Linked DNA regions of Hoeflea sp. 108. Each later gene encodes a partner of the first gene's protein in a complex. Links are inferred from orthologs where the notes say so. Each region holds a gene or a part of one and is shown on either strand. Other genes may lie near its edges.

What was found.
Region 2: the proteins of dnaN (region 1) and B015_RS0111120 are in contact, whole or in part, in a solved structure (PDB 1OK7), measured with the Escherichia coli proteins. The link is inferred for Hoeflea sp. 108 from one-to-one orthologs.

What each region holds. Positions count from the first base shown.
Region 1 is NZ_KB890024.1:655,566-671,813, forward strand. The notes cover bases 114-2,888. They hold dnaN (DNA polymerase III subunit beta), read right to left. Parts: upstream 2,173-2,888; coding sequence 1,054-2,172; downstream 114-1,053. Other genes in these bases: recF (DNA replication/repair protein RecF), read right to left, coding at 114-1,040; dnaA (chromosomal replication initiator protein DnaA), read right to left, coding at 2,372-2,888. Also shown: more of recF, read right to left, coding at 1-113; more of dnaA, read right to left, coding at 2,889-3,904; rpsT (30S ribosomal protein S20), read right to left, coding at 4,737-5,003; B015_RS0103230 (enoyl-CoA hydratase), read right to left, coding at 5,139-5,912; mutM (bifunctional DNA-formamidopyrimidine glycosylase/DNA-(apurinic or apyrimidinic site) lyase), read right to left, coding at 6,059-6,949; B015_RS0103240 (phosphopentomutase), read right to left, coding at 6,942-8,180; B015_RS0103245 (TadE/TadG family type IV pilus assembly protein), read right to left, coding at 8,357-9,040; B015_RS0103250 (TadE/TadG family type IV pilus assembly protein), read right to left, coding at 9,030-9,608; B015_RS0103255 (pilus assembly protein N-terminal domain-containing protein), read right to left, coding at 9,745-10,164; B015_RS0103260 (Flp family type IVb pilin), read left to right, coding at 10,503-10,688; B015_RS0103265 (prepilin peptidase), read left to right, coding at 10,839-11,360; Flp pilus assembly protein CpaB, read left to right, coding at 11,482-12,300; B015_RS0103275 (type II and III secretion system protein family protein), read left to right, coding at 12,336-13,814; B015_RS0103280 (CpaD family pilus assembly lipoprotein), read left to right, coding at 13,829-14,560; B015_RS0103285 (CpaE family protein), read left to right, coding at 14,589-15,872; B015_RS0103290 (CpaF family protein), read left to right, coding at 15,901-16,248. UniProt on the Escherichia coli protein: Confers DNA tethering and processivity to DNA polymerases and other proteins. Acts as a clamp, forming a ring around DNA (a reaction catalyzed by the clamp-loading complex) which diffuses in an ATP-independent manner freely and bidirectionally along dsDNA.
Region 2 is NZ_KB890024.1:2,266,445-2,275,754, forward strand. Bases 6,384-9,310 are described here. They hold B015_RS0111120 (DNA polymerase IV), read right to left. Parts: upstream 8,548-9,310; coding sequence 7,219-8,547; downstream 6,384-7,218. Other genes in these bases: B015_RS0111110 (L,D-transpeptidase), read left to right, coding at 6,384-6,850; B015_RS0111115 (hypothetical protein), read left to right, coding at 6,895-7,203; B015_RS0111125 (GNAT family N-acetyltransferase), read left to right, coding at 8,615-9,190; B015_RS0111130 (DUF924 family protein), read right to left, coding at 9,197-9,310. In the rest of the region: dnaE (DNA polymerase III subunit alpha), read left to right, coding at 1-2,107; B015_RS0111090 (RNA polymerase sigma factor), read right to left, coding at 2,123-3,472; B015_RS0111095 (YciI family protein), read right to left, coding at 3,473-3,886; B015_RS0111100 (methyltransferase), read left to right, coding at 4,081-5,088; B015_RS0111105 (glycine betaine ABC transporter substrate-binding protein), read left to right, coding at 5,193-6,143; more of B015_RS0111110, read left to right, coding at 6,140-6,383. UniProt on the Escherichia coli protein: Poorly processive, error-prone DNA polymerase involved in translesion repair and untargeted mutagenesis. Copies undamaged DNA at stalled replication forks, which arise in vivo from mismatched or misaligned primer ends.

The DNA.
Region 1 (16,248 bases):
AGTGCCGCCCGCCGACCGGGATCGAGATGGGCGGCGATCTCGTCGAGCAGGAGAATCGGTGCAGCCCCCGCCATCTCGCCGGTGAGTCGCGCATGCGAGACGACGATGCCGACCAGAAGTGCCTTCTGTTCGCCGGTGGAGCAGAGTTCCGCCGGCATCGACTTCGGCCGATGACGGACAAGCAGGTCGGAGCGGTGTGGGCCCTCAAGTGTGCGGCCGGCAGCACGGTCGCGCTCACGGCCCTGGGCCAGCGCCTGGCGAAAATGCTCCTCAAGCTCGACCGCAGGCATGCGGCCGATGCTCTCTTCGAGCGTTCCCGAGAGAGCAAGATCGGCCTGCGGGAAGGGGCCTGTTTCAGGCAGCCTGCTGATCATGGCGGTGAGCAGCCGCACCATCTCGACGCGGGCGGCGGCAATCGCTGCCCCGGTCTCGGCCATCTGGGTTTCGATCGCCTCGAACCAGCTGCGGTCGCGGCGGTCTTCCGACAGTAGCCGGTTGCGGCCACGCATCGCCTTTTCATAGTCGAGGGCGCGCTGGCCATGCGCCGGGTCGATCGCCAGCACCAGTCGGTCGAGGAAGCGGCGGCGGTCGCCGGCAGGCCCGGTGAACAGCGAATCCATCGACGGCGTCAGCCAGACGACTCGCAGCCATTCGAGCATCTCGTCGGCCGATTTGGCCGTGGCCCCATTGATGCGCACGCGCCGGCCCGCCTCACCCGCCGCTTCTGGTGCGGTGCCGGTGCCGATTTCGGCATCGCCGAATGGGCCTTCGATCGAAGCATGCACGGCGAAGGCACCGGCACTGCCCTCGCGCGCCACGTCGGGGTAGGGCGCACGTCGCAGGCCGCGTCCGGGCGTCAGGAAGGAGATCGCCTCGAGCAGGTTGGTCTTGCCGGCACCGTTCTCACCGGTGAACACCACCGCGCCCGGCCTGAGGTCGAGCGAGATCGAACTGTAATTGCGGAAGTCCGTGAGCGTGAGCTTGCTGATATGCGTCGAGGGGGCACGTTTCCGCGTCTCCCCCGTTTCGAAGTCCTGCACGGGCGTCCGGGCGCTACACGCGCATCGGCATCAGCACGTAGAGAGCGTTCTCGTCGGCTGTGTCATGGATGAGCGTGGGCGACCCGGCATCCGCAAGCATGAAGCGCGCCTCGTTGCCCGAAAGCTGGGCGGCGACGTCGAGCAGGTACTTGGCGTTGAAGCCGATTTCGATTGGGTCCGACGAATAGTCGGCGGCGAGCTCTTCGGTGGCGCTGCCCGAATCGGGGTTGTTGACGGCGAGCGTTACCTGGCCGTCGGTGATGGACAGTTTCACGGCTCGGCCGCGTTCCGACGAGATGGTCGACACGCGGTCGACAGCCTGGGCGAAGCTCTGGCGGTCGATGACCAACTTCTTGTCGTTGCCGCTCGGAATGACGCGCTGATAGTCGGGGAAGGTGCCGTCGATCAGCTTGGACGTCAGGATGACGCTGCCGATGGTGAGACGGATCTTGGTGTCGGACAGCTCGGTGGCCACTGCGACATCAGGAGCGTCGAGCAGCTTCTGGATCTCGCTGACGGTCTTGCGCGGGATGATGATGCCCGGCATTCCCTCGGAGCCTGCCGGGGCCTCGACCTCGGCGCGGGCGAGGCGGTGGCCGTCGGTGGCGACCGCACGCAGCATCAGTTTGCCGCCGCTCTCGATCGTGTGCAGGAAAATACCGTTGAGGTAGTAGCGCGTCTCTTCGGTCGAGATGGCGAACTGGGTCTTGTCGATCAGCCCCTTCAGCGCCTGCGAATCGAGGCGGAAGATGTGGGAGAACGAGCCGGCCGAAAGTTCGGGGAAATCGGACTGCGGCAGGCACTGGAGCCGGAAGCTCGAACGGCCCGAGATCACCGACATGGCGTTGCCGTCTTCATCGGTCTTGAGCATTACCTCGGCGCCGTCGGGCAGCTTGCGGACGATGTCGTAGAGCAGGTGGGCGGGCACTGTCGTGGCACCGGCGCGCTCGACGCTTGCCGGCGTCGCTTCCGAGACCTCGAGGTCAAGGTCGGTCGCCTTCAGCTCCAGGCTCGCGCCATTTGCGTTCAGCAGCACGTTCGACAGGATCGGAATGGTGTTCCGCCGTTCGACCACGCGGTGGACGTGGTTCAAGGACTTCAACAGGTTGGAGCGTTCCAGGATAACACGCATGACGAAACAGGCTCGCTTCTATGAAGGTGCGGGCTCACGGGCTCGGTCTGCGCCCGGGGAAGCCCGCAACACGATCGGATTTCACGCGAGTCTGACAGTAAAAAGCCCGGAAAGGCAAGCCCGCGCAGCCATTTGAGGCGGTTGCGCGGGCGTTCTGGGGATAAGTGAGCGGCAGCTTGGTCTGCTGCCGGCAAAAGGCTCAGGCCTGATCGGTGATCAGGCGGCGCAGCAGCTCGAGTTCCTGTGCCAGCGTGTTGTCGCCGCCCGACAGATCTTCGATCTTGCGCACGGCATGAAGCACGGTCGTGTGGTCGCGTCCACCGAAGCGACGGCCGATTTCCGGCAGCGAGCGCGGGGTCATCACCTTCGACAGATACATGGCGATCTGGCGCGGCTTGACGATGGTGCGCGTGCGGCGATTGGACAGAAGCTCCGTCTTCGACACGTTGTAGTGGCGCGCGACGATGCGCTGGATGTCTTCGATGCGGACGCGCTTGGGCTCGCCCGAGCGATAGATGTGGCCGAGAATTTCGTCGATGCGCTCGATCGACAGCTGTGGCTCGAAGGACTGGCGGAAGATCAGCTGATTGAACGCGCCTTCAAGCTCGCGGCCGCTGCCGGTGACGGTGCGGGCGACATGGGCGAGGACTTCCGAGTCGATGACCAGGTTGGGGTCTTCGGCCTTGGCACCGGCGAAACGCTGCTGGAGCATGCCCAGGCGCATCGAGAAGTCGGGTGTCGACATTTCCAGCGCCACGCCGCCATTGAGGCGCGAGCGCACGCGTGGCTCGAGTGATTCCAGCTCTGCCGGCGGACGGTCGGCGGCAACGACGACCTGCTTGGCCGAGTCGAGCAGCATGTTGATGAGATGGCAGAACTCGTGCTGGATCGACTTGCCCTGCAGGAACTGCATGTCGTCGATGATCAAAAGGTCGATGTCGCGGAGCTGTTCCTTGAGCGTCAGTGCGTTGTTGTCGCGGATCGCCGTTGCAAAGCGCCACATGAAGTATTCGGCCGTCAGGTAGACGACGCGCGACTTCGGGTTCTGGCGCAGCGACTCGGCGGCGATCGCCTGCAAAAGGTGCGTCTTGCCGAGGCCGACAGTGGCGTGGAGGAACAGCGGGTTGAAGCGCGAGTTCGATTCAGCGACTGCGCGGGCGGCTGCAAGTGCGACGCGGTTCGACGGGCCCTCGACGAAGGACTGGAACGTGTAGCGCGGGTCGAGCGGCGAGCCGAGCACGCTCTGCTTGAACTCGGTCTCGGCAGCGCCGCTGCGGGCCGGCGCAGGGCGCTCGGTGCGACCGGCGGCCACCGTGCTGGTGGAAAGGGCCGTTTGCGTCTGGCGCACCGGCTTGCGCATCGCCGGAGCTTCGCTCTCTGGGGCTGCGCGGGTAGCACGGGTCGCCGTGCGGATGATGATCTCGAGCTTGAGCAGTTGCGGCTCTTCCTGGCGCCACAGCTCGGAAATGAGGTCGAGATAGTGGCTGTTGATCCATGAGCGCAGGAAAGCCGTCGGCACCGAAAGGCGCACAACGCCCTTCGAGGCTTCCGCCAGCTTCATGCGGCCGAACCAGCTCGAAAAGACCTCGCTGCCCAGACGCACCTGGAGCTGCGTCTTGACGCGGTCGAAGTTCTTTTCTGCGGCGCTGACAGCTGCCACTTCATTTCCCTCGATCAGTTCGCCGGTGAACAGAAAGCCTGCCTTTGCTTCGCTTTCGATGCCGCTTTGCATTCTCGCAATCCCTAACCTTTGGTCCTCGTTGTCCGCGCGGGGGTGCGCCGCTTGCGCCTCCGCCGGAATATTCATCTGGGATGCATGCCGTTTCCGGCCGAGCCCCCTGTCCCCGCCCGCCGCGCCGTGAGGCGCATTCGGACCGTCAGCGCTGTGGGGGCAGCAGCGCCAGGCAAAAGCGTAACCGTCCGGCGAAGACGCCGGCGCGCCACATCTCACTCACCATGCCGTGTATCCCCACACGCCCCATAAGCTCGAAGGAGGCAAACCTCCCCCGTACGCGGAATCTATCCACGTCGAGAATGCCGCCGATTTTTAAGGCTTGGCAGAGGGCTAGAGCCCGTCCCTTCGATGCTTGGACCTTACAAAAATCGCTGTGGACAGGGCAAGGCCGACTCTAACCCGTTTTTAATGAATCTGGTTTGGTCTGGAGTGGATTCAACCGCCCTGAAGAGGCTCTGCGGAGCCAAAGCCGTTGTGATTCAAAACCTTTTCCGGTGCGCGAAAAAAACCTGCGCCCGTGGCAAAAAATTTTAAAAGAATCCGCTTGACACCAACTTGTCCCCCAGAGTCCGGCAGGGACTTGAACAAGCTGTGGATGACCATTCACAACTATATGAATCTAAAGGTGAATTTCTGCCACGGTGAGTCTGGGGCGAGGCTGCTTGTGGCAGTTGTACTTATGAGAATAGCCGCATATGCCGGCAAACTTCTTGAGGCCTCAAAGGTGTCCCGGAGGGCCTGCTTGGAACTGCTTTTTGAGGCTTTTTCAGACAAAGAAAAACCCGGCTGGTTAGGCCGGGTTCCTCAGAAATCCAATTGCTTGCAGGGCTTAGGCGGAAAGCGCCTTGACCCGCTGTGCCAGTCGCGAAACCTTGCGCGAGGCAGTGTTCTTGTGCAGCACGCCCTTGGTGGCAGCGCGCATCAGTTCCGGCTGGGCTGCAACGAAGGCGGCCTGAGCGGCGGCCTTGTCGCCGGAAGCCAGGGCTTCCTCGACCTTGCGGAGGTAGGTGCGGACGCGCGACCGACGGTTCTTGTTCACCGCGGTACGAGCGGCAATCTTGCGGGTAGCCTTCTTGGCCGAGGAGGTGTTGGCCATTGTGCCTCTCTTCTGATCTCTGTGGTGGCGCGAGCGGGTTCCCGCGGAGCGCAAAAACTGCTCGGGCGTCCCTGAGGCCGCCTCGGTTGGTGCGGCTTATAGTTCAGCTTGCCCGGCGCGTCAACGCGATTCAAGTCAACGGTTGCGGAAATTCGCAGACCTTTTCTCGGCAAATGCCGCCATGCCTTCCTTCTGGTCTTCGAGCGCGAACATAGAGTGGAAGACTCGGCGTTCGAAACGCAGGCCCTCGGCGAGCGTGAGTTCGTAGGTGCGGTTGACCGCCTCCTTGCACATCATCACGGCCGGCAGCGAGAAGTCGGCGATCTTGGTGGCGGCCTTCATCGCCTCCTCGATCAGCTCGCCCGCCGGCACGACGCGCGACACCAGCCCCGAGCGCTCGGCTTCGGCGGCATCCATCATCCGCCCGGTCAGGCACATGTCCATCGCCTTCGACTTACCGACAAAGCGGGTGAGTCGCTGCGAGCCACCCATGCCGGGCATGACGCCCAGCGTGATCTCGGGCTGGCCGAACTTGGCGCTGTCGGCAGCGATGATGAAATCGCACATCATGGCGAGCTCACAGCCGCCGCCCAGCGCATAGCCGGCAACCGCGGCAATCATCGGCTTGCGGTTGCGGGCGAAGACTTCCCAGCCGGAGAAGAAATCCTCCATGTAGGCGTCGACATAGGACTTCGCCTGCATCTCCTTGATGTCGGCGCCGGCGGCGAAGGCCTTCTCCGAGCCGGTGATGACCATGGCGCCGATAGCGGGATCGGCCTCGAAGGCCGCGGTTGCGGCGAGAAGTTCTGACAGCACCTGGGAGTTCAGCGCATTGAGCGCCTTCGGGCGGTTGAGGGTGATCAGCCCGACCTTGCCGCGTGTCTCGACGATGATGGTTTCAAAGGCCATGCCGCTCTCCCTAGTGCATGACCCCGAAAAACGGGATCGTTTTTCGGAAAGGATCATGCACAGATTTCAATATGCTACAGCGTCCTTTGCACGTCCAATTGGATGCGCGGCGCTGTAGGTGCAACCAGATGTGGCTCCGCTCTATCTTAACGCTGGCACTGGCGGCAATAGAAGGTTGAACGGCCGCTCTGGACGATGCGCTCGACATGGCCCGCACAGCCGCTGTGCGTGCAGGGCTCGCCCTCCCGGTCGTAGACCGAGAAGGAATGCTGGAAGTAGCCGAGCGAACCGTCCGTGTGGATATAGTCGCGCAGCGACGAGCCGCCAGCGGCAATGGCATCCGCAATGACGTCGCGGATCGACGTCGCCAGCAACTCTGCTTTCGCGCGGGCCGCCTTGCCCGATCCAGCGATGCTGCCGGCAGCACGCGTCGGCGCCAGGCCCGCGCGCCACAGCGCCTCGCAGACATAAATGTTGCCGAGGCCGGCGATCAGCCGCTGGTCGAGCAGTGCGGCCTTCAGCGGCGCCTTCTTGTCGCGGAAGAGTTCCGCCAGCAGCGCGCCGTCGAGGCTGTTGCCGGTCGGCTCGATGCCGAGGCCGGCGAGCATGGGATGTTCCGTGCCGTTGCGCTCGGCAAACAGCATGAAGCCGAAGCGTCGGGGGTCGTTGAAAACCACGCGGGCCGGTGCGCCCTTGGCGTCCTCGACATGGAAGACGACATGGTCGTGGGCTTCCGACTTGGAGCGTTCGTGGTGGAACGTGCCGGGCGCCGTGCCGTCCGCCTCGATCTCGATGCGGAACGAGCCGGACATGCCGAGATGGCAGATGAGCAGCGGTCCGTCCTCGATGTCGGCGGTCAGGTATTTGGCGCGGCGGCCGAGGGAGGCGATCCGGTGGCCGGCAAGCCGTTCCGAGAAGCGCTCGGGGAAGGGGTAGCGCAGGTTTGGCCTGCGGGTCTCGACACGCTCGATGCGCGCGCCCTCGAGCACCGGCTGCAGACCACGCCGGACGGTTTCGACTTCGGGCAGTTCAGGCATGGGCGTCGATCGATTTCAAGAATGAGGTTCCGTGCCGACCAGCGGGCAGGCCAAGATGTTCGGCGACGGTCGCACCTATATCGGCAAAGCTGAGCCTGAGCCCGACGTCGCCGCCGGCAAGGCCAGGCGCCAGGCCGATGACAGGGATGCGCTCGCGCGTATGGTCGGTGCCGCGCCAGGTGGGATCGTTGCCGTGATCGGCGGTGAAGATGATGAGGTCGCCGGGCCTGAGCTTTGCCAATGCTTCGGGAATGCGCCTGTCGAAGGCTTCAAGCGCTGCGGCATAGCCAGGCACGTCGCGGCGATGGCCGAACTCGGTGTCGAAGTCGACGAAATTGGCAAAGACCAGATCGCCGTCGCCGGCATCGTCCATGGCACCGAGCGCCTTGTCGAACATTGCCATGTTGCCGACGCCCTTGCGCACTTCGGAGATGCCGCGATGGGCGAAGATGTCGCCGATCTTGCCGATGGCGATCATCTTGCTGCCTCGCTCGGTCAGGCGATCGAGCAGCGTCGGCTCAGGCGGCGGCGTGGCGTAATCCCTGCGGTTCGGCGTGCGCTCGAAGGTCTCGCGGCTCTCGCCAATGAAGGGGCGGGCGATAACTCGGCCGATGTTGAGCGGATCGACGAGACGGCGCACCACCTTGCAGAGCTCGTAGAGCCGCTCGAGGCCGAAATGGGTCTCATGGGCGGCGATCTGGAGGACGGAGTCGACTGACGTGTAGCAGATCGGCTTGCCGGTGCGGACATGCTCCTCGCCGAAGCGCTCAATGATCTCGATGCCCGACGCATGGCAATCACCGAGGATGCCGGGCACCTCGCCTTCGCGGATGATCGCGTCCGTCAGCGATGCGGGAAAGGCCGGAACTTCTTGCGGGAAATAGCCCCAGTCGAAGGTCACGGGCACGCCGGCCATTTCCCAGTGACCCGACGGCGTGTCTTTGCCACTGGAGATCTCCTGTGCCGCGCCAAAGACGGCGCCGGGGGCAAGCCCGGTGTCGCCGCCGAACCTGAAGCCGGTCGCGATCCTCGACGCTTCGCCGAGGCCGAGCGCCGTCATGTTCGGAATATGTAGAGGTCCGCTGCGCAGGCCTTCACGTTCACCGCGGCCTTCGGCGCAAGCGCTCGCTATGTGGCGGAACGTGTTGGAGCCGGTATCGCCGAACAGCTCGGCGTCGGCCGCGCCGCCGATGCCGAAGGAATCCAGTACGAACAGGAATGCACGCGCCATCTATGTCGGGTTCCCGGTTGCCGGCTCATTGTCTTGACGCAATTCCGGATGGAAAACCGCTTTATACTTTTCCCGGAATTGCTCTCGTCCAGACATAAGATCAGCTGCCTGACTTGGCAATCGGGCGGCACGCGCCAACCGAGGCCGACGGCAGTCGACCGGTCTTCCGGGGGACTTCAGCAGTCAGCGCAGGGCACGGTAGCGCTTTGGCGCGGGCGCAGATAGTAGGTTTCGGTCATGGGAATGGTGTCGAATGCCGCTGCAAGGCCCAGCACCGGTTTGTCCTCTGCAGCCCAGGCGATGACAGGCTTGTAATCAAGATCGCTGTCGACTCGGATCAGGAAACCGCCGGGGGTCAGCAGGGCAGGCGGAACGGTGGTCGGCGTCCCCTTGGGGAGGGCCGTGCTGGTAACTCCATCGACGAGTTTCCGCGACCATGCGACCTTTACAGTCGGGGTGGCATCGGTCGACATCTCGATGGCGGTGATGGTGATCTTGCCTGAACTGCGATTGTAGGGCTGCAGGATCGACTCGCCGATCTTCAGCACGCCGTTGACCTCGGAAACGGAAATATCCTGCTGCTGGGTGACCAGATCGGCAACCATGGAGCCGACACGGCTGACCTTCTTGTTGATTTCGATCGCCTGGGAGACTTCCATCGTGACGAAGTACAGGCAGAGCATGATTGGCGCGACGAACGCGAACTCGATTGCTGCAACGCCGCGTCGATCGGAGGCCAGCTTTCCGGCGTGCCTGAACCATGCCGTTACAGACCCGCCGATCGCCTCGATCCCGGCCAGGAATGCGCGCCTTTTCATTGTCTGAATTTCTCCAGGCTCGAGGTTCGGGTCAGTTGTCATTGAACGGCTCGTTCTGCCATGTGGCAGTGGCGAACTGCAGCGTGTAATTGTCCTTCAGGTTCGACATGGAGGCGCGCATGAAGTCGGTGATGACGGGCCATTTGTAGAATACCCGCAACATGTTCTTGGACAGCGCCGGGCCTGGTGCGACGCCAAAGCCTGTTGTGTCGATGTCTCTGTCACTGGTCAGCTTGATCCGTTCTTTGGCCGCATCGGCAAACGTCGCGTAGCTGCGCAGGTCGACCAACAAGCCGGGACATCCCTTGGCGACGAGCACTTCGAGACGGCCGCAGATCTTCTGCTTGATCACGATCTCGTTGACGTCATTCCTGCTGACCTGGCCGGTACGCAGTTCGCGCGCTACCTCGTCGACCGCATTCGACAGCACTTGCTGGCCGGCGAACGCAATACAGCTTTCAAGGATTGCAAAAACGAGCATCGAAAAAGGGATCGCGAGCATGACGAATTCGACTGCGACGCTACCGTTCCGGTCACGCAAGAACCGCGCGAAGAACCCCCGTCGCTCGGTTTTTTCGTGCTGATTCATTGAAGTTGCAGTGCCGTTCATATCCAGGCCGCCCCATTGCCCGGCGGACATTAGCGGAAAGCCATTTAGGCCGAGTTTGGATGAAACGGAAAATTACACTGAATATCTTTACCGTGCGCTAACGAAAGGCCGTCGATGTCGTCGGACGCCGCAAGCCTTATTGGCCGCTCATCTCGCTTTCCGACATGCGTTCGGCATCGCTCTTGAAAGCACCTTCGCAATATGGCGTACACGACAAGGTTTGCACTTCGGAACGCCTGTAGATGCGAACCGACGACGCGGCGTGCCGGCTGACGGTCACCTGCTCGTCGACGATCGGCGTGCCTTCGGCGTCGAGCACAACCAGATTGGTGACGCCAAAGCCTTTGCCGGTGAGAACGATCGTCGATGCGTCCTGGACCGAGGCATCGGCGATGGCAGAGTTGCCAACCACGATGGTGTCGGCGGGCCTTGCCAGCCGGACAATCTTGGCCTGGTTCATTGTCACTTCGATGCCGGCTCCAGCCAACGCAGGAATGGCCGCGCTCGCCGACGCGATGACGACGAATGCCCAAATGAGGGTTCTCGACCTTGCCATTGAAATGCCTCTGGTGACTGGACGGACAGGCTGCTCAACGGAAGATGAACGATTTTGGTGAACCAAGGGTTAAGCCGTTTGGGGCCTCAACTCTTGGGTGAATTGAGGGCGGCCAGTTCAGTTGGCCCGGTCTCGGCGAAGCCATCCAAATTGCCCGCACAAATCGCGCCGATTACTTTAGCTGGCGGTTAACCACGCGGCTGCAATGCACTCTGAAAGGTTTCGCTAAGGCTGTTTCTTAAGTCGATCGAAACGGCTCCCCGATAGGTTGCAGTCATCCGATCAACGACAAAAGAAATCGTGACGGAAGTGCTGTAACACGGAGCAAGGAGCATACGATGTCGAAACTCATCGCACGTTTTGTGAAGGACGAATCCGGCGCGACCGCCATCGAATACGGTCTGATCGCCGCCCTCATCGCAGTTGCCATCATCGCCGGTGCCGGCTTTGTCGGTACGTCGCTGAACACGAAGTTCACGACGATCTCGAGCAAGATCGACGCTGCTGGTACCACCACCCCGTAAGTTAATATCTGTCAAACAGCGTACTTGTTAGGTGCGCACAGAAGGCCGCCTTTGGCGGCCTTCTTGCATTTATGGGCGCTTGAGCGACTTCACGTCAGATTAATCCGCTGGCCATAGAGTTGTTCCTCAAGCTAGCAATTGGGTCTCTCGATGCTCGAAGCGCTGATCCTGGTCGTCTTTCCGTTCTGCATGGTCTATTCGGCGCTGTCCGATATCATGTCGATGACTATTGCCAACCGTGTCTCATTGTTGTTGCTCGGCGTTTTCCTTGTCGTCGCGCCCCTCACTGGCATGGGCTGGGTCGAGGTTGGAATGCATTTCGCCGCCGGCGGCCTGTTGTTGCTGGTGACCTTTTCGCTGTTCGCACTGGGTGGAATGGGCGGCGGCGATGCCAAGCTGATTGCTGCAACCGGGGTTTGGATGGGGTTCGGCATCCCCTTGATGCAATATCTGCTGACCGCCGCCGTGCTCGGTGGTTTTCTGACACTTGCTATCCTGGCCTATCGCAGCTCCATGCTTTCGGCCGTCACAAGTCAGCGCGTTGTGTTCAGGAATCTGTCCAAGGACGCTGGTGGAGTGCCTTACGGGATCGCTCTGGGGATCGCCGGTCTTCTCACTTATCCCTCGTCTCCGCTGATGGTCTGGGCTATCGAGCGACTTTCGGCACAATGATGCGATCTGACGGGTAACTGTCCGTTAATCATGTCCATAAGCATCGCGTTAACCATAATTTGACGTTTGTCTAGTCAAAGTCCGGCTTGGCTTCATGGGTTGCCAGGGCGAGGTTCGGACAATGGCTGCATCGCGACTGATGATACTTGGCGTGGCAGTGGCCGCTGCGGGCGGTGCTGGCTATGTGGCCAAGAACATGTCCGCGCCACCTCCGCCCGAGGCCGCTGTCGAATCCAGCGTGCAGCAGCAGCCCCAGATTGCACTTACCGACGTTCTCGTGCTCACAGGCGACGTGCCGATGGGGGGCGTGATCGAAAGCAACATCGCCTGGCAGCCCTGGCCGAGCGATGCGGTCAATCCTGCCTTCATTACCCGCAGCACAGACCCGGATGCGGTTGAAAAGCTCAAAAGTTCCGTCGCGCGGCTGACGATGTACAGCGGTGAGCCGCTGCGCAAGTCGAAGCTTGTCGGCGAAGGTCAGAGTTTCATGTCGTCGGTGTTGCCGGCAGGCATGCGAGCAGTTGCGACAACGATTTCGGCGGATACGTCGGCCGGTGGTTTCATCCTGCCGAACGACTATGTCGACGTCATCATGACGCGCCGAAACGATGCTTCCAAATCCGGCGCCGGCTTCACCACCGAAACAATCCTGCAGAACATCCGGGTTTTGGCGATCGACCAGACCATCCAGGAGGATGAGGAGGGGAAGAAGGTAAAGGTGGGCCAAACAGCCACGCTGGAACTGACGGCGCAGCAGGCTGAGATCATCACCGTCGCCCAGCAGATGGCCGACAGATTGACCCTGGCACTCCGTTCGGTGGCAGACGCTCAGCAGAAGGACCTGACAGAGGCCGACTACCTCGTCTCCAGCAGCGGCAGGCGAGGCACCGTGCGCCTCATCAAGTCGGGCGAAATCTCGGAATCGGGAGTACAGAAATGAAGTCCTGCACGAGACTGCTCGCCACGACCGTCGCGATGATCGCTACCCTCGCAGCTGAGCCTGCGGCATTTGCACCGGCAACCGCCGAGGCTGCATCGCGGGCCCAGGTGGGATCGAACACAGCGAGCCAACGCGTCAAGCTCGGCCTCAACAAATCGGTGGTCATCGACCTGCCGTCGGACGCCTATGACATCCTGGTCGCCAACCCGACGGTCGCCGATGCCGTCACCCGCACGGCGCGCCGCATCTATTTGTTCGGCAAGGCCGTCGGACAGACCAACATCTTCGTCTTCGGCCCCAACGGTGAACAGATCGTCAGCCTCGATCTGGCCGTAGAGCGCGACGTCGCCGGCCTCGAGGACTACATCAAGCGTTTCATTCCCAATTCGCAGATCAAGGTCGAACTGATCAACGACAACGTCGTCCTGACCGGCACGGTCGATACGCCGCTTGACTCCAAGCGTGCGGTAGACCTGGCAACGATCTTTGTCACAGGCGGTGAAGCGACTACGGGCCAATACTCGCAGACCGCGTCCGGTGGTTCGCAGAATGGTGGCGTCGATATCAACAATCCCGACCAGGTCCGCCAGAAGAGCAAGATCGTCAACCTCCTGCAGATCATCGGCGAGGACCAGGTGATGCTCAAGGTCACCGTGGCTGAAGTCAGCCGCACGGTGATGAAGCAGCTTGGTGTCAACATGATTGGTTCGGGTGAAGCGAACGGCATCAGCTGGGGCGCGATCAGCGACAGCATCCCTGGCCTCGGCAAGCCGCTGGGTGCTTCGCAGATATCGCTCGGTACGTCCCTGCTGGACGCCTATGTCAACGCAATGGAACAGGCCGGCGTGATGAAGACGCTGGCCGAGCCGACGCTGACGGCAATCTCGGGTGAAAAGGCAACGTTCAAGGTGGGCGGCGAGTACAATATCGTCACCAATCAGAAGGACGGCAATACCTATGAGATTGAGAAGATCGACTACGGCATCGGGTTGGAGTTCCAGCCGGTCGTGCTGTCGCCGGGGCGTATCAGCCTGAAGATCCGTACGTCTGTTTCAGAGCCGACCACGGAAGGTTCGGTCAGTCTTTCCGGCGGCTTCAGGCGGGGTGACGCCTTCAACAAGCCGGGCATGACTGCACTGTCCATCCGCAAGCGACTGGCCGATACCACCGTTGAACTTCCATCCGGCGGTTCGATGATGATCGCCGGCCTGGTGCGTGATGACATGCGCCAGGCCATCAACGGCCTGCCGGGGCTGTCCAAGATTCCCGTGCTCGGCACTCTGTTCCGCAGCCGCGACTTCGTTCGCAATGAATCCGAACTGGTGATCATTGTGACGCCCTATCTGGCCCGCCCGGTGGCGCGCAACGAACTGGCCAGGCCAGACGACAATTTCAACGCCGCCAGCGACGGCGCCGGCATGTTCCTTGGCCGCGTCAATCGTGTCTACGGCACGATGAAGACGGACAAGCCCATGGGCCGCTATCACGGCGTCGTCGGCTTCATCTACAAATGATCGGGGATCGGGGCATGTCTCAGGCAACAATCAACGCCGCGCAGAAGACCGCCCGCAAGGGATCGGAAATGTCGCGCATCGTCCGCCCGCTTCTTGCGGCCGCCGCGGTTGCGCTCCTCGCCGGCTGCGCCACCAATCGCGACAGCGTCGTGGTCGGTTCCATTCCGGATGACTACCGCACCAACCATCCGATCGTCATCGCCGAAAAGAACCAGACGATCGACATTCCGGTCGGCAACACAGACCGCGGCATTTCCAGGGGGCAGGCGGAGACCTTCGTCGGCTATCTCAGCGAATATGACCGTCGCACCTCGCCTGCTCTGACCATCATGGCGCCAACAGGCGCTTCCAACGATATGGCCGCCACGACGGTCTCGCGCGAACTGATGCGCATAGCTGCCAAGAACGGCGTGCCGTCGAACCGTATTTCCATCGTCCGTTACCAGGCGGCCTATGCGGACGCGGCGTCGCCGATCCGCGTGACCTATACCGCCATGCGCGCCCAGACAGATCGCTGCGGCAGCTGGCCCGAGGACGTTTTGAACACGGCCGAGAACAAGCACTACGCCAATTTCGGTTGCTCGTATCAGAACAACCTTGCCGCTCAGCTCGCAAATCCGGCCGACCTGCTGGGGCCGCGCAAGCAGACAGCGATCGACGCCGAAAACCGTGGCGTGGTGATCGATGTCTATCGCAAGCGCGCGATCACAGGCGAATTCATCGACGCGTCGGAAGTGACTTATTGATCGTGCCAGTTACGGGAAGAACGGGAAAATGAGCAACCTGGCCTACGATTCCCAGTCCGAGAATGCGGAGCTGTCGCAGCAGGATATGGCTGTGATGCAGGCGCTTCGGCCTGTGCCGCGTATTTCGATCCAGGCATTCTGCGAAACCGAAAGCGTTTCCGGGCCCATAGAAAGAGCTGGCGAAGACCGGCGCATGGCCAAGGCCCATCTGCAGGTGCACATGGGCGGCATCGAGACGGCTATCGACGTCTATCGCAGCTCGCCGACGCCGAACCTGATCATTCTCGAATCGCGCCGTGAGCCCAAGGGCCTGCTCGACGCGCTGTATCAGTTCTCCGAGTTCTGCGACCCGACCACCAAGGTCGTCGTGATCGGTCATTACAACGACGTGGCGCTGTATCGCGAGTTGATCCGCTCGGGCGTGTCCGAATATGTCGTGGCGCCGATGTCGACCGCCGACATTGTCAGCGTCATCTCCTCCATCTTCGTCGACCCCGAAGCCGAGCCGATCGGCCGCTCGATCGCTTTCGTCGGCGCCAAGGGCGGTGTCGGTTCCTCGACCATTGCCCACAATGTCGCCTGGGCGATGTCGAGCCTGTTCAAGTCGGAAGTCGTCGTCGCCGATCTGGACCTGGCCTTCGGCACTGCCAACATCAACTTCGACCAGGATCCCGCGCAGGGTATCGCCGAGGCCGTGTTCGCGCCCGAGCGCGTGGACGAAGTCTATCTCGACCGCCTGCTGGCGCAGTGCGCGGAGCACCTGTCTTTGCTTGCGGCCCCGTCGACGCTCGAGCGGGTCTACGATTTCGATCCCGAGGCCTTCTCGCCGATCATCGATGTCGCCCAGCGCACGACGCCGCTGCTGGTGCTCGATGTTCCCCATATCTGGAGCGGGTGGAGCAAGACCACGCTCGTCAGGGCCGACGAGGTGGTGATCACCGCGACGCCGGAGCTGACCAACCTGCGCAACACCAAGAACCTTGTCGACATGCTCAAGCGCCTGCGGCCGAACGATCCACCGCCGCGCCTCATCCTCAACCAGGCCGGCATGCCCAAGCGCCCGGAGATATCGGCAGCCGATTTTGCCGAACCGCTCGGCATCGTTCCGATGTCGGTGATCCCCTTTGACCCGCTGCTGTTCGGCAATGCTGCCAACAATGGCCGCATGATCGGCGAAATGGATGCCAAGAGCCCGGTCACGCAGATGATCAACGAGATCGCACATGTGCTGACCGGACGTTCGGAAGCAAAGGTCAAGAAGCAGACCGGATTGGGTGGAGTTCTCGCTCGGCTCAAGTCCCGGAAGAAGTGATGCCGTCAGGCGGAGGTAGCAGGCGATCATGTTTGGCAAGAGAGGAAATGACGACGGCGGCCGTTCGGCACCGAGTTTCCGTCCGCTTGCGACGCAGCCGTCGCCCGCCGCACCACCCGCCGACACCCTGGCAGCGCCGCGCCCGGCTGCACCTGCGCCGGCAGCGCCCGTCGCCGCTCCACGTCGCATGGTCGAGTCCACGCCGGCTTTCGCACACGAGCCACGCAAGCCTCAGCGCGAGCGCAGCGACAATTATTACGATACCAAGAGCCAGGTTTTCTCGGCGCTGATCGACACCATCGATCTGTCGCAACTCGCCAAACTTGATCCCGACAGTGCGCGTGAAGAAATCCGTGACATCGTCAACGACATCATC
Region 2 (9,310 bases), 1.6 Mb from region 1 along the record:
GGCGCGCGCGGTGCTGCGCGACGTCGGCCGCGTGCTGCAGATGCCCTACGGCCAGGTCGACAAGCTCACCAAGATGGTGCCGCAGAATCCGGCCAACCCGGTGACGCTGGCGCAGGCGATCGAGGGCGAGCCGCGTTTTGCCGAGGAGGCCGAGCGCGAGCCGATCGTGCAGACGCTGCTCGAAATGGCCCAGAAGCTGGAGGGCCTGTACCGCCACGCCTCGACCCATGCTGCCGGCATTGTCATCGGCGACCGTCCGCTGTCCGAGCTGGTGCCGATGTACCGAGACCCGCGCTCGGACATGCCGGTTACCCAGTTCAACATGAAATATGTCGAACAGGCCGGCCTGGTGAAGTTCGACTTCCTCGGCCTGAAGACGCTGACGGTGCTGCAGAAGGCGGTGCAGTTCATCAGCCGCCGCGGCGTCGACATCGACCTTGCGCTGATCCCCCTCGACGACCCCGAGACTTACGCCATGCTGTCGCGCGGCGAGACGGTCGGCATCTTCCAGGTTGAAAGTGCCGGCATGCGCAAGGCGCTGATCGGCATGAAGCCCGATCGCATCGAGGACATCATCGCGCTGGTGGCGCTCTACCGCCCGGGCCCGATGGAAAACATCCCGACCTACAACGCCCGCAAGCACGGCGAGGAGGAGATCGAGTCGATCCATCCGAAGATCGACTACCTGGTGAAGGAGACCCAAGGGGTTATCGTCTACCAGGAGCAGGTCATGCAGATCGCCCAGGTTCTGTCGGGCTATTCGCTCGGCGAAGCCGACCTTCTGCGCCGCGCCATGGGCAAGAAGATCCGCGCCGAAATGGACAAGCAGCGCGAGCGCTTCGTCACCGGTGCGATGGAAGGCGGCGTCTCCAAGCCGCAGGCCAACTTCATTTTCGACCTTCTGGCAAAGTTCGCCGACTATGGCTTCAACAAGTCGCACGCAGCCGCCTACGCCATCGTTTCTTACCAGACGGCCTATCTCAAGGCGCATTACCCGGTCGAGTTCCTCGCCGGCTCGATGACCTACGATATGTCCAACACCGACAAGCTGAACGACTTCCGCCAGGATGCCATGCGCCTCGGCATCGAGGTCGTGCCGCCGTCGGTCATGACCAGCTATCGCGATTTCGAGGTCGGCGAAAAGAAGATTTTCTACTCGCTCGCCGCCATCAAGGGCGTGGGCGAAGCGGCCGTCCATCACATCGTCGCCAAGCGCGCGGAAAAGCCCTTCGCGAGCCTCGCCGATTTCTGCGAGCGCATCGATCCGAAGGTGGTGGGCAAGCGCGTCTTCGAAAGCCTTATCATGGCCGGCGCGCTCGATTGCTTCGGTCACGAGCGTGCCGCCATGATGGCCGGTATCGAGCGCATGATGGGCCTGGCATCGCTGGCCCATGAAAATGCGACGCTCGGCCAGTCCGACATCTTCGGCAGCGCCTTCTCCGGCCAGGCGCCGGTGCTGCACCTGCCACAGACCGACGCCTGGCTGGCAGCCGACAGGTTGCACCGCGAGTTCCAGGTGGTCGGCTTCTATCTCTCGGCGCATCCGCTCGACGAATACAAGTCGGCGCTCGAAAAGATGCGTGTCCAGAACTGGGGGGACTTTGCAGCGGCCGTGAAGCGTGGCGCTACTGCCGGACGATTGGCGGGCACCGTCACCACCAAGCAGGAGCGCAAGACCAAGACCGGCAACAAGATGGGCATCGTCCAGTTCTCGGACGTGTCAGGCCAGTATGAGGCCGTCATGTTCTCCGAGACGCTGGCGCAGTACCGCGACTTCTGTGAGCCCGGCAAATCGGTGGTCATAACGGTGGCTGCCGAAGACCGGCCGGAGGGCGTCAGCCTACGCATCCAGACGGTGCAATCGCTGGAGGACGAGGCAAGCCGTGTCCAGAAGACCCTGCGCATCTTCGTGCGTGATGCGGCCCCCCTCAACACGCTGTCCAATCACTTGACGACGCGTGGCGAGGGCGAGGTCAGCTTCATCGTGCTCAAAGGTGAGGCGCAGGGCGAAATCGAGATCGAGCTGCGCGAACGCTACCGCATCACCCCGTCGATTGCATCGGCTATGCGCGCCGTGCCGGGAGTGGTCGAGGTCGAGCTCGTCTAGCTTGGCGGCAGTTGGTCATCGATGGACGTTGCCGCTCTTGCGGGCCAACTCATCGCGGCAGCTGTGCGCGCGCTCCATGAGCATGGTTCGCTCGCGTTCGTTCTGGGTCAGCGCCGCCGCCCGTTCGAACTCGCCGAGCGCTTCCCGGAAACGGCCGAGCTTCATCAGCAGATCGGCACGCACGCTTGGCAGCAGGTGGTAGTTGCGCAGTGCGGGTTCGTGGACAAGCTGGTCGGCAAGCTCCAGCCCGGCCGCCGGCCCGAATGCCATCGATAGCGCCATGGCCCGGTTCAACTCGATGACGGGCGATGGCGCAAGCTCGGCCAGTGCGGCATAGAGAGCGGCGATGCGCGGCCAGTCGGTCTCTTCGGCCGTATGCGCCCGGGCGTGGCAGGCGGCAATGGCCGCCTGAAGTGTATACGGACCCTGACGGGGCAGGGCTTGTGCCCTGGCAAGGGCGGCGAGCCCGCGGTTTATCAGCAGATGGTCCCAGCGCGCGCGGTTCTGGTCGAGCAGCAGGATCGGCCGCCCTTCGGCATCACTGCGCGCCGGCAGCCGCGACGCCTGGATCTCCATCAGCGCGATCAGGCCGTGGACCTCGGGCTCGTCGGGCGCGAGCCCGGCAAGCATGCGCCCGAGCCGCATCGCCTCCTGGCACAGTTGCGGCCGCATCCAGTCGTCGCCCTTGGTGGCGGAGTACCCCTCGTTAAAGACCAGATAGAGCACCTCCAGAACAGAGCCCAGGCGCTCGCCGCGATCGGGGTAGCCAGGCATTTCGAACGGCACGCCGGCGTCCGACAGGGTGCGCTTGGCGCGGACAATGCGCTGCGCCATCGCGGTTTCGGAGACGAGGTAGGCGCGGGCGATTTCTTCCGTGCTCAGGCCGCCGACCAGCCGCAAGGTCAAGGCCACCCGCGCTTCGGTCGAAAGCACCGGGTGGCAGGACACGAACATCAGCGCGAGCAGTTCGTCGCCCAGATTGTCGTCGATCTCAAGCGGCTCGACAGTCACCTCCGCCTCGGCATCTATACCGAGCAGGGCGAGCTTTCCTTCAGCCATCTTGGCCCGACGGAAATGGTCGATGGCCCGCCGCTTGGCGGAGGCGATCAGCCATGCGCCCGGCTTGTCGGGAATGCCTGCCTCCGGCCAGTTGCGAAGCGCTGCGATCAGCGCGTCCTGGGCGAATTCCTCGGCCAGGTCGACACTGCGCGTGAAGCGGGCAAGCGCTGCCAGGATCCGTGCCCGCTCCATGCGGAACACGGTTTCGATGGTCCGGTGTGTCGCGCGGCTTCTGGCAACGCTGTCTTCGGCTTTCCCGTCGAGAGACGGCATCGGCTCGGACGAATGGCTATCGGTCGCAGCCATCTACTTCCTGTCTTGGGCGATGCCCATGTCACGGAAACGGTCGATGCCCTCGCTGGGTTCGAAATCTTCGAGGTCGAACATCTGGCGTACCTCGATCTGCCCGTTCTCGATCTGCGGGTTGGGGAAGCGGTTCGCCCATTCCATGGCTTCCTCGCGTGTCTTCACCTGGATGATGGTGTAGCCCGCGATCAGCTCCTTGGTTTCCGCGAAAGGTCCATCGGTAATCGTCTTCTTGCCGCCCGCCCAGGTGATCCGCCATCCCTTGGAGCTCGGCTGTAAGCCGCTGCCGTCGAGCAGCACGCCGGCCTTGGCCAATTCCCCATGATAGTCGGCCATGGCGGAGATCATTTCCGCCGGCGGCATGACGCCGGCTTCGGAGTCCTTGCTAGCCTTGACCACGAACATGAAACGCATTGATTTCGCTCCCGAAACTTGAGGCCGGACACCATTGTCCGAGCCTACTCTGCCAACACGACGAGCAGAAGGCCGCAGAATCGACACTGCAGCCGGAATTTTCTTCAGCTACCAAAGTCCACGCTTCGTTGCGGCAGCCAACAGCCGCTGGTATCTTGGCAACTTGCTTGGCCAGCCAATGAGAGGGCGTCGTCATGGACGAGAAGGCCGCCGCAGCAGACCTCATGCAGATGGTGAACGGGTACCAGCTGTCACAGGCGATCTGTGTCGCCGCAACTCTCGGCATCGCCGATCACCTTTCCAAAGGAGCGTGTTCGAGCGACGAGCTCGCCGCCTTGGTGGACGCCCACCCGCAGTCGCTTTACCGGCTCCTGCGGGCGCTGGCTGCAGTCGGCGTGTTGCATGAAGGGGGAGCGCGACAATTCTCGCTGACGCCTCTCGGCCAGGGCCTGCGGTCCGACGCGGAACATTCCGTCGCCCCATGGGCGCGGATGGTCGGTCGCGCCTATTATCGCGACGCGTGGGGCGAATTGCTGCACAGCGTGCGCACCGGCGAGAATGCATTCGCCCATGCGCACGGAACAGGCGTCTGGCAATACCGCATCGACCATCCCGAGGAGTCCGTGATCTTCGATCGGGCGATGTCGTCCTTCGTGCCCGCGCTGGCTGCTGCCGTGCTTGCGGCCTACGACTTCAGCGGCTTCGAACTCGTCATGGATGTCGGCGGCGGCCAGGGTGCCCTTCTCGCGGCGATCTTGGCGCACAATCAGTCGCAACGGGGCATTCTGTTCGACCAGCCGCAAGTCGTGGAGGGGGCGGGGCCTTTGCTTCGGTCGGCATCGGTGGCCGATCGCTGCACATCGGTTGGCGGCGATTTCTTTGTGGCGGTTCCAGAAGGCGCTGATGCGCATGTGTTGAAATGGATATTGCACGACTGGGACGACGAGCGCTCGATCGCCATCCTCAAAAGCTGCCGCCGGGCCATCAGGCCGGGCGGCAAGCTGGTTGTGCTGGAAGCGGTGTTGGCACCGCCAAACGAAGGCGCGCGCGCCAAGTTCGCCGACCTCAACATGCTGGCCGTTCCAGGCGGTCAGGAACGGACCGAAGACGAGTTTGCGCGCCTGTTTCAAGCAGCGGGATTCAGCCTCGCCAGGGTGATGCCGGCCGGTCGTATCGATGTCATCGAGGCGCGACCGGCCTGATTTTCTCGCAAGATTGTTGCCGGCCTCAACAACACAACGCCGCTTGACTTAATCATCTTATAAATAAATCCTGCCGGACAGCGGAAACGAGGCTGGCGGTCAAGATGAAGACCCTGTTGCGTGGTATCTGCGTTGCGGCTTTGCTTGGTGGCGGGAGCGCTTCCGCCCAGGCTGCCGACATGGTCGTGGCGATGCCGAGCTGGCCTTCGGGGCAGGCCACTGCCAACATCATCAAGACAGCGCTCGAAGATGCGCTGAAGATCAAGGTCGATGTCCAGGAGATGGGGACGCTTATTGCGTTCACCGGGCTGGATGGCGGCGGAATCGACGTCTATCCAGAGGTTTGGCGGCCGAACTTCGATCCGCTGGTAAAGAAATACGTCGACGAGCGCGGCACCGTGCATCTGAGCAAGCATGATGTCGCTGCCACCCAAGGTCTGTGCGTCACGCAAAAGGCCTATGACCAAGGCGTTCGCGACGTTGCCGATCTGAAGGATCCGGAAAAGGCAAAGCTGTTCGACACCGACGGCGACGGCAAGGGCGAGATGTGGATCGGCGCCCGCGGCTGGCTTTCGACCGATGTCGAGCGCATCAGGGCCAAGAGTTATGGTTATGCCGACACGATGACGCTGCTCGAGATGCCGGAGGAGGTCGCCATGTCGGGCATCGACGCGGCCGTGGCGACCGACAGGCCGATTGCCTTCTATTGCTACAGTCCGCACCACGTCTTCGAGCTTCACGACATCAAGCAGCTGAGCGAGCCCCCCTACGATCCGGCCAAATGGAACGTCGTGCTGCAGGCCGACGATCCGATGTGGCTTTCCAAGTCCGATGCGCCGGTGGCGTGGAAGCCTTCGAGTTTCAGCCTCGCCTATGCCGCGTCGCTTGCGAAGCGCCTGCCGGCAGCTGCCAGCTTCCTCGACAAGATGGATCTCAAGCCCGAGGAGATCACGGCAATGAGCTACGCCATCGAGGTCGAGCAGCAGGATCCGGCAAGTTATGCGCTGAAATGGGTGGCCGAGCACAAGGATCGCGTGAAGGGATGGCTTCAATGAGGTCCGGTTCGAACGCAGACATCGGACGTGGCGTGGCCAAGCGTCGCCGGACACGGCTTGCCTGGGTTTTCTTTGCCGCGACTGCCCTGGGGCTTGGCGCGGCCCTGGCCCAGGTAGGCTCTGCCACGCAGGTCTTCGACCCCAAGACGCACAAATGGGTCAACTACGACCGCAAGAAGGCCCGCCAGTATTACGCGGCCCATGGCCAGGTTCCCGAGGCTTTTCGCCGGCAGATCGTCACTTTCCGCACGGCTGAAAAGCCCGGAACCATCATCATCGATGGCAACCAGCATTTTCTCTATCTGGTGCTGCCCGGCCTGAAGGCGGTGCGCTACGGCATCGGCGTCGGCCGCGAAGGTTTTGGCTGGGCGGGCATCGTGCGCGTCGGCCGTACCGCCGAATGGCCGACCTGGACGCCGCCGGCCGAAATGGTGGCGCGCGATCCCAACGCGGTGAAGTTTGCCGGCGGCATGCCCGGGGGGCCCGACAATCCGCTGGGCGCACGGGCGCTCTATCTCTACCAGGGCGACCAGGACACGATCTATCGCATCCACGGCACGCCGGAGCCATGGACCATAGGCCTCGATGTGTCCTCGGGCTGCATTCGCATGAACAACGACGACATCGTCGACCTGCACGCCCAGGTCCAGGTGGGAGCAAAGGTCGTGGTGCTGATGCAGGGTGCTGCCCTCTACAAGGGAGTGTAGGCGGGGCCGTTTTGACAGTCAGGCGCATTCGACGAGGGGATGAAATGCGAACGATCATTGCTGCCACTGCAGGCCTGTTTGCCGCTGTCATTTCTAGCGGATGCAGTTCCACCGCACCCGAGCCGCAGGATATGGCCCGCACCACGGTCCAGACCGCGCCCGCCGACCTGCAGCTGATCTGCGCCAGCGCGGCAGCGCAGTCTGCAGGCGTCGCCGCCGACAAGGCGTTGCCGATCGGCTCGTCGCAACTCGACGCCAACCGCTATCAGGTGGAGGTAAACGCCTCGGGCCAACGCTATATCTGCGTGGTCGACAATATGGGCACCGTGTCTTCGGTCCAGAAGGCCGCCTAGGTCAAACTGCCTGGCTCAATCGTCAAGCGGTTCCGGCGGGTGCGCGTTCCTGCCCTTGCCGAAGGTATAGCCGGTCTCGACCGCCTTGCGGCCGAACTTGTCGCGCAGCGAATCGATGGCGCCCTCGGCCAGGGCGCGCTTGCGAGATTGAAGGTCGACGAGATCGGGCGGATCGGCGCGCTGGTCGTCCGAGAGATCGCTGACGCCGATGCCGAGCAGGCGATACTTGGTGCCGTCGGTTTCCTTTTCCAGCAGTTGCAGCCCGGTCTGGAAGATGCGGTCGGCAAGCTTGGTCGGGTCGGCGAGCTGGCGGTTGCGGGTGCGCAGCTTGAAGTCCTGCGATTTGAGCTTCAGCACCACGGTACGGCCGGCAATGCCCGCCTTCTTGAGCCGCGCCGAGACTTTTTCGGACAATGCCCGCAGCACCGGCACCAGCTCGTCCGACGAGGCGAGATCCGTGTCGAAGGTCGTTTCCGCCGACACGCTCTTGGCTTCCTGATCGGGCGACACCTTGCGGTCGTCCTGGCCGCGCGACAGGTGATAGAGCCTGCTGCCCATCGTGCCGTAGCGCCGCATCAGCTCGTTGAGCTCCATCCGTTGGAGCTGGCCGATGCTGCGGATGCCGTCGCGTTCCAGCGTCGCCGCAAATGCCTTGCCGACGCCCCAGATCATCGTCACCGGCTGCTGAGCAAGGAAAGCAGGCGCCTCGGCTTCGCCGATGACGGCAAAGCCGCGCGGCTTGCGGAAATCCGAGGCGATCTTTGCGAGGAACTTGCAGTAGGAGAGCCCGGCCGAGACTGTGATGCCGATTTCCTTTTCCACCGCGGCGGTGAAGCGCGCCAGCACCAGCGCTGGCGGCAGGGCGTGCAGTTGCTCGGTGCCGGCGAGGTCGAGGAAGGCCTCGTCGATCGACAGCGGCTCGACCATTGGCGTCAGCGCCTGCATCATCGCCCGGACTTCGCGGCCGACGCGGACATATTTTTCCATGTCAGGCGTGATGACGACTGCCTCGGGGCACGCCTCCAGTGCCTTGAACATCGGCATTGCCGAACGCACCCCATGGATGCGAGCGATGTAGCAGGCCGTCGACACCACGCCGCGCTTGCCGCCGCCGATGATGACCGGCCTGTCCTTGAGCGCGGGATTGTCGCGCTTCTCCACCGCCGCATAAAAGGCGTCGCAGTCGATATGGGCGATCTGCAGCCGGTAGAGCTCGGGGTGACGCAGCAGTCGCGGGCTGCCGCAGGCATGGCAACGTGGTCCCGAGCCACGCTGAAGGCTCAGGCAGTCGCGGCAGAAACCGTGGCTGGGGTCGTTGACAGGCATCGTCATCGCTGCGAACATAAAGAGAACAAATCGGATTTTATGCCAGCAGACCTGCGACGACAAGCCGGGGTGAGGGAGTTATGCCGTGACTGATGTCATCTCACCGTTGACCCCTGACATGTGGCCACATTTCGAGGACCTGTTTGGCAAGCAGGGCGCGTGCTACGGCTGCTGGTGCACCTATTTCCGGCTGCCGCCGGCCGCGCGCCGCGAGAGCACGCGCGAGCGCAACAAGGATCACATCAAGGCGCGCATCGAGGCCGGTCCACCGCCTGGCCTGCTCGCTTTCGAGGGTGGTCAAGCGGTTGGCTGGATGCAGGTCGGTCCGCGCGCCGACGTGCCCGAGTTCAACAATTCCGGCAGGGCGTCCGCGCCATTTTCGCCCGAAGATGCCAAGGACGCCGCCGTCTGGGCGATCTCGTGTTTCTTCATTCGCAACAAGGCGCGCGGCCAGGGCCTGACCCACCAGCTTGTCGATGCGGGTATCGCGTTCGCGCGCAGCTCCGGTGCGAAGGTGTTGGAGGCGTGCCCTATGGACCAGTCCAAGGATTCGCGCTCGGTCGGCCTTTATGTCGGCTCGAGCAGGGTCTTCGAAAAAGCCGGCTTCATCAGGGCGGCCGAGCGCAAGCCGGGCCGTCCGCTGATGCGGCTGGAGCTCTGAGCCCGGCTAGCCTGAGAACCCGCCGCTTTCCAGAAACGCGATTTCCTGCGGTGTGGATTCGCGTCCAAGCAGGAAGTTGCGGTGCGGGAAACGGCCGAAACGGGCAACGATGTCGCGATG